DNA from 4 places in the Paenarthrobacter sp. NyZ202 genome. Region 4 is predicted to be linked to each of the others. Evidence: riboswitches for the same ligand, from Rfam matches in the RefSeq annotation. Region 4 holds a riboswitch; each other region holds the start of a gene.
The links. A riboswitch is a leader RNA that binds a small molecule or an ion and turns the genes downstream of it on or off. The one in region 4 is predicted to bind S-adenosylmethionine.

Region 1 (2,178 bases), 620 kb from region 4:
AGAAGTTCGGGATTGCCGTGACCTTCGTTGAGGATCCGGACAACCTGGATCAGTGGCGCAATGCCGTCCAGCCCAACACCAAGCTCTTCTTTGGCGAGGTGGTGTCCAACCCGCGCCAGGATGTCCTGGACATCGAGGGGATCGCGCAGGTGGCACACGATGCCGGCGTGCCGCTGATCGTGGACAACACGCTGTCCACTCCCTACCTGATCCGTCCCATCGAGTGGGGTGCGGACATCGTGGTGCACTCAGCCACCAAGTACCTGGGTGGTCACGGTGCGGCGATCGCCGGCGTGATCGTGGACTCGGGCAACTTCGACTTCGGCAAGGACCCGGACCGCTTCCCCAACTTCAACACGCCGGATCCCAGCTACAACGGCCTCGTCTATGCCCGTGACCTCGGGAAGGATGGAGCACTGGGCGCCAACCTTTCCTACATCCTCAAAGCGCGGGTCCAGCTGCTCCGCGATCTCGGCTCCGCAGTGTCTCCGTTCAATGCTTTCCTGATTGCGCAGGGCCTGGAAACCCTGAGCCTCCGGGTGGAACGGCACGTCGCCAACGCCACGGCAGTGGCGCAATGGCTGGAAGCGCACGACGACGTCGAATCCGTCGCCTACGCCGGGCTGCCGTCCAGCACCTGGTTCGAACGCGGCCGGAAGTACGGTCCACGCGGTACCGGTGCCGTGGTGGCCTTCACCATCAAGGGCGGAGTCGAGGCAGGCAAGCGCTTTGTGGATGCCCTGGAACTGCACTCTCACGTTGCGAACATCGGCGATGTCCGGTCCCTGGTCATCCACCCGGCGTCGACTACCCACAGCCAACTGACCGTGGAACAGCAGGTGGCAGCAGGCGTGAACCCGGGTCTCGTCCGCCTGGCTGTGGGCATCGAGCACGTCGACGACATCATCGCCGACCTCGAAGCCGGCTTCCGCGCCGCCAAGGGCGCGTAGGCTCTGCAGGACCCTGGCGTGGGCCCCGGCCGGTCGAATGTTCGCCGGACGGGGCCCGGGCGGCGTCTTTGGCGAACCAAGCAGTGAAAAACCGTCACACTGCTGTCACATTCTTCGCCAGAACCGCCATGTTCTTCCTAGACTCTACGTATTAGGTCATGAGTGCCAGCGCATAGCCCCGGCTTGCTGGCCGGCAACCCTCCTCCGCGGTGGGGTGCCCCGGGTGAGGACCTGGCCTGTCGCAGAAATGGCGATGGGCAAGCGCGACGATAGGTGTCAAAGGAATGACCATTACTGCTGCAGCACTCCCAAAATCGGGCGAAGAAGACGGCATCGTCAAATACGCGGGCATCGGTTCCCTGAAACTTGAAGCGGGCGGCTTCCTTCCTGATGTCGTCCTGGCCTACGAGACGTGGGGACGGCTGAATGCCGATGCATCGAACGCTGTCCTGATCCAGCATGCGCTGACGGGAAGCACGCACGTAGCCAAGGGTGCCACCGACGAGGACGGTTGGTGGGAGCAGTTGGTGGGTCCCGGCGCCACGATCGACACCGACCGGTTCTTCGTGGTCTCCATCAACATTGTGGGCGGATGCTACGGAAGCACCGGACCGTCCTCGACGGCCCCGGACGGACGTCCTTGGGGGTCCCGCTTCCCCTTGGTCACCCTGCGGGACAGCACCGAAGCCGAAGCCCGTCTTGCCGACACGCTGGGGATCCGCCAGTGGCATGCGGTGCTTGGCGGCTCCATGGGTGGTGCCCGGGCCCTTGAATGGGCCGTGACTCTTCCTGACCGCGTCAAACGGTGCGCAGTCATCTCAGTCGGTGCCTACAGCACCGCCGAGCAAATCGCCTTTGCCCAGTCGCAGACCTTGGCCATCCGCCAGGACCCCCACTTCAACAACGGCGACTACTACGACGGACCGGCTCCGGAGGCGGGCCTGGCACTGGCGAGGCGCATCGCGCACATCACCTACCGGTCAGCGCTGGAACTTGATGTCCGCTTCGGCAGGGAAGCCCAGCACCAGGAGACGCCCCTGGCCGCCGCTGTGTTGGGCGAACGCGGCCGCTACCAGGTGGAGAGCTACCTGGACCACCAAGGCACCAAGCTGGTCCGCCGCTTTGACGCCAACAGCTACATCGCCATCACTGAAGCGCTGATGTCCCACGATGTTTCCCGTGGTCGCGGCAGCCTCCAGGAAGCCCTCGGACGGGCCACCGCCGAGTT
Region 2 (2,178 bases), 1.1 Mb from region 4:
GCGGTCATGAGGGCCTGGACGGACCGTGTTGCCGGTACCCGCGTGGCCGAGGATGAGCTGAGCTCACCGGCCAAGTAGCTGCAGCTTCTGCCAGCAACGTCCGACGGCGGCGCTTCCCTTTGCGGGGAGCGCCGCCTTGTTGTTTTCCCGGGCCAGGGGACCGAATCCGGCAAACCTCTCGTTGCCCGGGTGCTGTGGGTGGGCAGTGTCAGGCAGCCAGCACCTTGGCGAGGTTCTTGAGGTTGCGGCGGAGGGACAGACCCAGGAACCATTCCACCAGCGGCCCAGGCAGTTTGCCCATCAGGCCCTCCATGGGTGTATTGAGCCGCAGTTGCTCGGTAACGCGGGTCCCGCCGCCAACGGATTCCAGGGTGAACGTCGCCGTCAAATCCCGCTCACCTTCGATCGAGCGGGACACCATGCGGCGGGGTGGATCGAATTCCGTATATTCAACCATCCAGTCAAACTGCCGCCCCATGATCCTGGTGGTTCCCCGGCCCCGGGTTCCCAGCCCTGGCGGAGCATCGCCGAGCGGCCCGGACGAAATGACAAAAGCATCATAGGTGGAGAGTTTTCGAACCGTGCCAGGAAGTCGAAGACCTCCTGCTGGGGCCGGGGAATATCCACGCTTTTCTCTATCGAGGGCATTGGGCCTCCTGGTGCTGGCTGATGCTTCCTTGAACAGTGTGTTCCTGCGGACGGGACCGGAACAAGAAGGCCCATGCGGTAGGGTGGTGCCAGCTTCAAGAGAGGTGGCGCCAAGCTCCGACTGGCCACACACCAACCCCATGTTCACGGGTGGTTCGGATGAGGAAGCGGCCCGTTCCGGACCAGAGACAACCGAGCGGGCAAGAGCACTCCCCAGGAGATCCATCCTTGCCGTTCCAAGCCCACCCCCTGAGCGAAACAAACACCCCTGCCCTCCCCCAACGTCCCGGCGTGCCGGTGGTTCCCGGCGTGGACGTTGTCAGGGGAACCGTGACGCTGTTCCTGGACGGCCGCTTGCAGCGGTTCCTCTGCGCGGACGCTCACAGGATGGAACGCGCCCTGGGCCAAGCGGTCCGTCCCACGCGATGGTGCAGCGCGATGCGGACGCTGACGGTGACCGTTGCCGCCGTCGGACAACCTCGGGGGCGCGAGCGGCACTTCCTGCTGAGCGACATGCAGGACTAGAGTTCGTCGTCGTCCTCGCGGAAGTCGTCCGCGTCGTCGATCGGGACCACCCGCTCGTCGTCGTCGGGAGCGTCCACTTCCTCAACCCACGGTTCGTCCACTTCCTGGTCCTCGCCGTAATCGTAGGCAGGATCCGACTCGATGGTTGCCCGTTCGGGGTGGCTTGCGTGCGGTTCGGTGCTGTTCATGCTCCAACCTCCGTGTGGTGGGCCGGCAAGCAGCCCTTCGGCCGAATGCGGGGAGTCCCCCGCCCCTGTCCTTCCATCTGAGCACCGGCCCCGGCGAACGGTCAAGACACCCGACCGGCACGTCGGAACGCAGGTGGAGCGGGGCTCCGAATTAAGGTCCGCCGAACATTCCGGTTGAGGAATACCGGCCAAAAAACCGCGGAAATAAGCGGTACAGTGGGCGGTGCAATGGGGCCGAAACCACCCCACCCAGCACAGGAGATAACGTGCAGAAGCACCATGAATCCCATGATCCGTTGAGCCCCGCTCCGGGTCCCGCCCCTGAAACGGCCCCGGCAGCGGAATCAGCTCCGGCAGCGGAAACGCCGCCACCGCCGTCCGCCTCCGACATCAAGCGCTGGCGCCAGTACCTGGCCGACGAACGGGCCGAAGCCGCGGTGTACCGGGAACTCGCGCAGCGGCGTGAGGGCGAAGAACGCCAGATCCTGCTGGCCCTGGCCGAAGCCGAGGGCCGCCACGAGGCCCACTGGCTCAAACTCCTCGGCGAACACGCCGGAATGCCCAAGGCAGCATCCGGCCGGAGCCGCTTCCTGGGCTTCCTCGCCCGCAACTTCGGATCGGTCTTTGTCCTTGCGCTCGCGCAGCGGGCCGAAGGCAGGTCGCCGTACGGTGCCGAGCCGGCCGCCACGCCCGCCATGGTGGCCGACGAGCAGATCCACGAGGAAGTTGTCCGCGGCCTGGCAACCCGGGGGCGGAACAGGTTGTCGGGCACCTTCCGGGCAGCCGTGTTCGGTGCCAACGACGGCCTGGTGAGCAA
Region 3 (2,178 bases), 1.7 Mb from region 4:
AACAGGGAGATGGCTGCCTTGGGTGCAGCCAACGCAGCAACAGGTGTCCTGGGTGGCTTTCCCATTTGCGGCAGCAGTTCCCGGACACCTGTTGCGGTGGATGCCGGGGCAAAGTCCCAACTCACGGGTGCCGTGGGAGCGGCCTTGGTGCTCGCCTTCATGCTCCTGGCGCCCGGAGTCACCGAATTCCTGCCGTCGGCCACCTTGGCTGCCGTGGTGATCGCCGCCGCGGTCGCCCTGGCCGATCCCGCGGGAGTGCGGCGCCTGCTGCGCATGAGCCGCAGCGAATCCGTGGTCATGCTGGCGGCGTTCCTTGGAGTGCTCCTGGTCGGCGTGCTGCAGGGAATCCTCGTGGCCATCGCCCTGGCCCTCCTTGATTTTGTGCGGCGGGCATGGAATCCCTACCGTACGGAGCTCGGCGCCCAGGAGGGCCGCCCCGGATACCACGACCTCGCACGCCACCCGGAAGGCGACAGGATCCCCGGGCTCCTGATCCTCCGGTTCGATGCACCCCTCTTCTTCGGGAACGGGCAGGTCCTGGCCACTTTCGTCCGGGAAGAACTGGACGAGGCCGAGGACCACATCACGCACGTCATCCTCGCTGCCGAGCCCATCACCGGGATCGACACCACGGCCCTGGACGACCTTGTCACGCTGGACGAATGGTTGGCCCAACGGGGCGTGGACCTCGTGTTCGCCGAGCTGAAGGGCCCGGTCAAGGACAAGCTGGTCCAGCTGGGCACGGCGGCCCGCTTCACTCCTGACCACTTCTATTCGACAGTTGGTGCGGCGGTCCGAGAACTGGCCGGACAGGACCACAAGTAGGCACCGGTTACGCAACATGACGGCTGTCATGCCCGCAACAAATGCAGGTGAACGTCCACGGATGTTACGTTTTTCTTGAGTAATGAGCACCAGCGTTAAGCCCTGACTTGCTGGTCGGCAACCCTCTCCCGCGGCGGGGTGCCTCAGGTGACTACTCGGCGTATCGACACTTCGAACTGCAAGCGTGACTGAGGAGCACCACGAATGCCAGAACCCACTGACGACAAACTCGCCTACCGCCTGATCACGGGCCCGGATACCCGCGAATTCTGCGAGCGCATCAGCAACGCCCTCGCCGAAGGCTATGTGCTGCACGGCAGCCCGTCCGCAACCTTCAACGGCACGGACGTGATTGTGGCGCAAGCCATCGTCCTGCCCGCCGCGATCGCAAGTGCGGATGCCGCCGTCGCGAACGCCGTGGACCAACTGGAAAACGACGAAGACGAAGAAGCATTCGAGGGACACGCATGAGCTACGCAGGTGACCTGACCCCGCAGGACGCGTGGGCCAAGCTTAAGGACGGCGCCATCCTGGTTGATGTCCGGACCGAGGGAGAATGGGCCCACATCGGCATCCCTGACACCAAGGCCACGGAGAATGATCCCCTGTTCATCCAGTGGAACCTCGCCGGCGGCATCCCGAATCCGACCTTCATCGACGACCTGAAGCAGCAGGCTCCCGAGGCTGACGGCGTTGAACTGCTGTTCATCTGCCGTTCGGGCCAGCGCTCCATCTCCGCCGCCATCGCCGCAACGCAGGCCGGATTCACGTCCTACAACGTCCTGGAAGGCTTCGAGGGCGAACCTGACCGTTACGGGGAACGCACCGTCAACGGCTGGAAGAACCGTGGCCTGCCCACCAACCTGGGGACCGACTAAAAGTGACTTTCAATCCTGACGCCGCCGGCTGGAGCGCTGACACCCAGGCCGTCCGCGGTGGACTCGACCGTACCAACTTCCAGGAAACCGCCGAGCCGGTGTTCCTCAATTCCGGCTTCGTCTACGAATCCGCTGCAGCAGCAGAACGGGCGTTCACCGGCGAAGACGAACGCTTTGTCTACTCGCGCTACGGCAACCCGTCCGTGGCCACGTTCCAGGAACGGCTGCGGCTCCTTGAAGGAACCGAGGCCTGCTTTGCCACGGCGTCCGGCATGTCTGCAGTCTTCACCGCACTGGGCGCACTGCTGGCAGCCGGCGACCGCGTGGTTGCCGCCCGTTCACTCTTCGGTTCCTGCTTTGTGATCCTGAACGAAATCCTGCCGCGTTGGGGCGTGGAAACAGTGTTCGTCGACGGCCCGGACCTGGACCAGTGGCGTGCAGCTCTTTCCGAGCCGACCACAGCCGTCTTCTTCGA
Region 4 (2,178 bases):
GGTCATGGTTCTGCTCTCTGCCTTGTTCTTGGCCTTGTTCAGGCTGCGGCGTAGCGGTTGGCGGGGCGTGGAAGGCGGAAAATTTCGCGCAGCGTCGTGCCTGGCTTTGGCGGCGTTACGAGCCCGGACTTGTGCAGTTCAGGCAGCACCTTGCGGGCAAGCTCCGGCAGGTCGATGTCCAGCACTGCGGGCTTGAGGCGCACGCCGTCTGCGGCTGCAAAGAGCGCCGTGAGGAGTTCCACGAGCCCATCGGGATCGCCCACGTAGCGCGCTCCGCCCTGCCACTTTTCGTGGGCATCAAGCTCCGCAAGCCGGCTGGCTGCGGTTTGCCCCCGGGCGTCCAGGATCACATCCAGTTCAACGACCGTCCGCTGCGCACCTGCCGCCGCTGCCTCTTGTGCTGCCTGGGCCAGGTCGTCGGCCGTGCCGGCGGAGACCAGGGCCACGTCAGCTTCGACGGCGGGAAGCAGGCTTGCGGGGGCGAACACCACCAGCTGGCCCTGGAGTGGACGCGGAATGATGGACGGGCCCTTCACGGCGAACCGCTCGCCTTCAAAATCGGCATAGTGCAGCTTTCCGCGGTCCAGGTAGCGGCCCGTGGCAACGTCGCGGATGACAGCGTCATCTTCCCAGGAGTCCCAGAGCCTGCGGTTGGCCTGGACAACATCGGCTGCCTCGCTGATCACTTCGTCCCCGGGAAGCGGCGTGCGGCCCACGGACCGGGCTTCCGCGGCAAAGTTGTCCGCGTTGACCAGCCAGCCGGCCCGGCCGTGCGAGGAGTAGTCGAGACTGGCCAGCTGCGTGGCAAGGTGGAACGGCTCGGTGAAGAGCGTCCCTGCTTCCGGGACCAGTCCCAGGGAGCGGGTGACGGGCGCGGCAAAGGCTGCCCGCTGGATGGCATCGAGGCGCACGGGAATTCCGGTGGTTCCTTTGTCCACCACCCGGCTGTCCTTGAAGGTAGCCAAGTGGAAGCCGGCAATATCGGCGGCCTGGACAGTCTCCCGGATCCGCTGGCCCCCCAACAGTGCCTGCGGATCATGGAGGGCCTTGCGCCACGCAGCCGGGTGGGCCCCATCGCCGTCGAGCTCCAAAGCAACTACACGCGAACGGAAATCAGGATTGGAAGGCATGGTTCTCTCTTTTCAGAGGCCGCGGTGCGGCCGGTTGACATTCGCTTGCCGCTTTTGCGGCCAGGTCTGTTTCCGGAGCACCCCGCCACACAATGCCTGAGGGTTGCCGCAGCGCGAGCCGGTCCTTGGCGCGCTGACTCTTGACCTGGGATTGAATCTAGGAGCGTGTCCAAGGAATGTACAAACCGGCCCGACGCGGGAAGTCAACCCGGGAAACACCGCGTCAAAGGGCTGCCAAGTTCGTCATTTTTCACCGATCCGGGAGTCCTGTGTGACTTTCCGTTGCGTGGGATTGAGCCGGGTTGAGTCCCGTTGAGCGCGGTGACAGAACAGCTTTGGCCCGGCCTTGAGGCTCCGTAGTGTCGTGCTATGCCAAAGCCTCCCGGGACCCTTGTGCAGGTCCACGATCCCAGCCTGATGTCCGCCACCCAGAGCTCCATCCGCCCGTTGGTCCCATGACCGTCCACGAATCAGTCCTGGATGCCATTGGCGCCACTCCCCTGCTCCGCCTGAACAAGCTCGGCGGCGGGGTGCGTCCACGCATCTACGCCAAGCTCGAGTTCCAGAACATCGGCGGCAGCGTCAAGGACCGCGCCGCGCTGTCGATGATCCGTGCGGCTGAAGAGTCCGGACTCCTGGAGCCCGGCGGCACGGTCGTTGAGGGTACCAGCGGCAACACAGGTATCGGGTTGAGCCTTGTGGCCGCGCAGCTGGGCTACCGCTCGGTGATCTTCGCACCCGCCGCCACCGCCGCCGAGAAGATCAGTTTGCTCCGTGCCTACGGTTCGGAGGTGCACTTGGTGGCTGATTTCGTGCCACGCTCGGACCCGGCCCACCTCGCTAACCGGGCGGCGGCGTTCGCAGCCTCTACCCCGGGCGCATGGCTCGCACTGCAGTACGACAATCCCGCCAACCCCGCCGCCCATTTTGCGGGGACGGGACCCGAGATCTGGGCCGACACCGAAGGGGCCGTGACCCACTTCGTCGCAAGCGTCGGAACCGGCGGGACCATCAGCGGCACGGGACGGTACTTGAAGCAGGCCAGCGA

Region 1: another riboswitch for S-adenosylmethionine. It lies ahead of metX (homoserine O-acetyltransferase MetX); the one in region 4 lies ahead of ACPFL9_RS10205 (LLM class flavin-dependent oxidoreductase).
Region 2: another riboswitch for S-adenosylmethionine. It lies ahead of ACPFL9_RS05340 (hypothetical protein); the one in region 4 lies ahead of ACPFL9_RS10205 (LLM class flavin-dependent oxidoreductase).
Region 3: another riboswitch for S-adenosylmethionine. It lies ahead of ACPFL9_RS18300 (DUF1737 domain-containing protein); the one in region 4 lies ahead of ACPFL9_RS10205 (LLM class flavin-dependent oxidoreductase).

Annotation. Positions count from the first base shown of each region.
Region 1 is NZ_CP187556.1:1,574,643-1,576,820, forward strand. Features, by position in the region: gene ACPFL9_RS07280 (bifunctional o-acetylhomoserine/o-acetylserine sulfhydrylase) at 1-950, shown strand, start outside; SAM riboswitch class IV at 1,105-1,220, shown strand; gene metX (homoserine O-acetyltransferase MetX) at 1,235-2,178, shown strand, end outside.
Region 2 is NZ_CP187556.1:1,111,763-1,113,940, reverse strand. Features, by position in the region: gene ACPFL9_RS05350 (sodium:solute symporter) at 1-78, shown strand, start outside; gene ACPFL9_RS05345 (SRPBCC family protein) at 209-781, opposite strand; SAM riboswitch class IV at 742-861, shown strand; gene ACPFL9_RS05340 (hypothetical protein) at 877-1,173, shown strand; gene ACPFL9_RS05335 (hypothetical protein) at 1,170-1,361, opposite strand; gene ACPFL9_RS05330 (VIT1/CCC1 transporter family protein) at 1,628-2,178, shown strand, end outside.
Region 3 is NZ_CP187556.1:3,944,102-3,946,279, forward strand. Features, by position in the region: gene ACPFL9_RS18295 (SulP family inorganic anion transporter) at 1-825, shown strand, start outside; SAM riboswitch class IV at 904-1,016, shown strand; gene ACPFL9_RS18300 (DUF1737 domain-containing protein) at 1,030-1,296, shown strand; gene ACPFL9_RS18305 (rhodanese-like domain-containing protein) at 1,293-1,703, shown strand; gene ACPFL9_RS18310 (O-succinylhomoserine sulfhydrylase) at 1,706-2,178, shown strand, end outside.
Region 4 is NZ_CP187556.1:2,199,480-2,201,657, reverse strand. Features, by position in the region: gene ACPFL9_RS10210 (NtaA/DmoA family FMN-dependent monooxygenase) at 1-6, opposite strand, end outside; gene ACPFL9_RS10205 (LLM class flavin-dependent oxidoreductase) at 39-1,130, opposite strand; SAM riboswitch class IV at 1,167-1,276, opposite strand; gene ACPFL9_RS10200 (PLP-dependent cysteine synthase family protein) at 1,586-2,178, shown strand, end outside.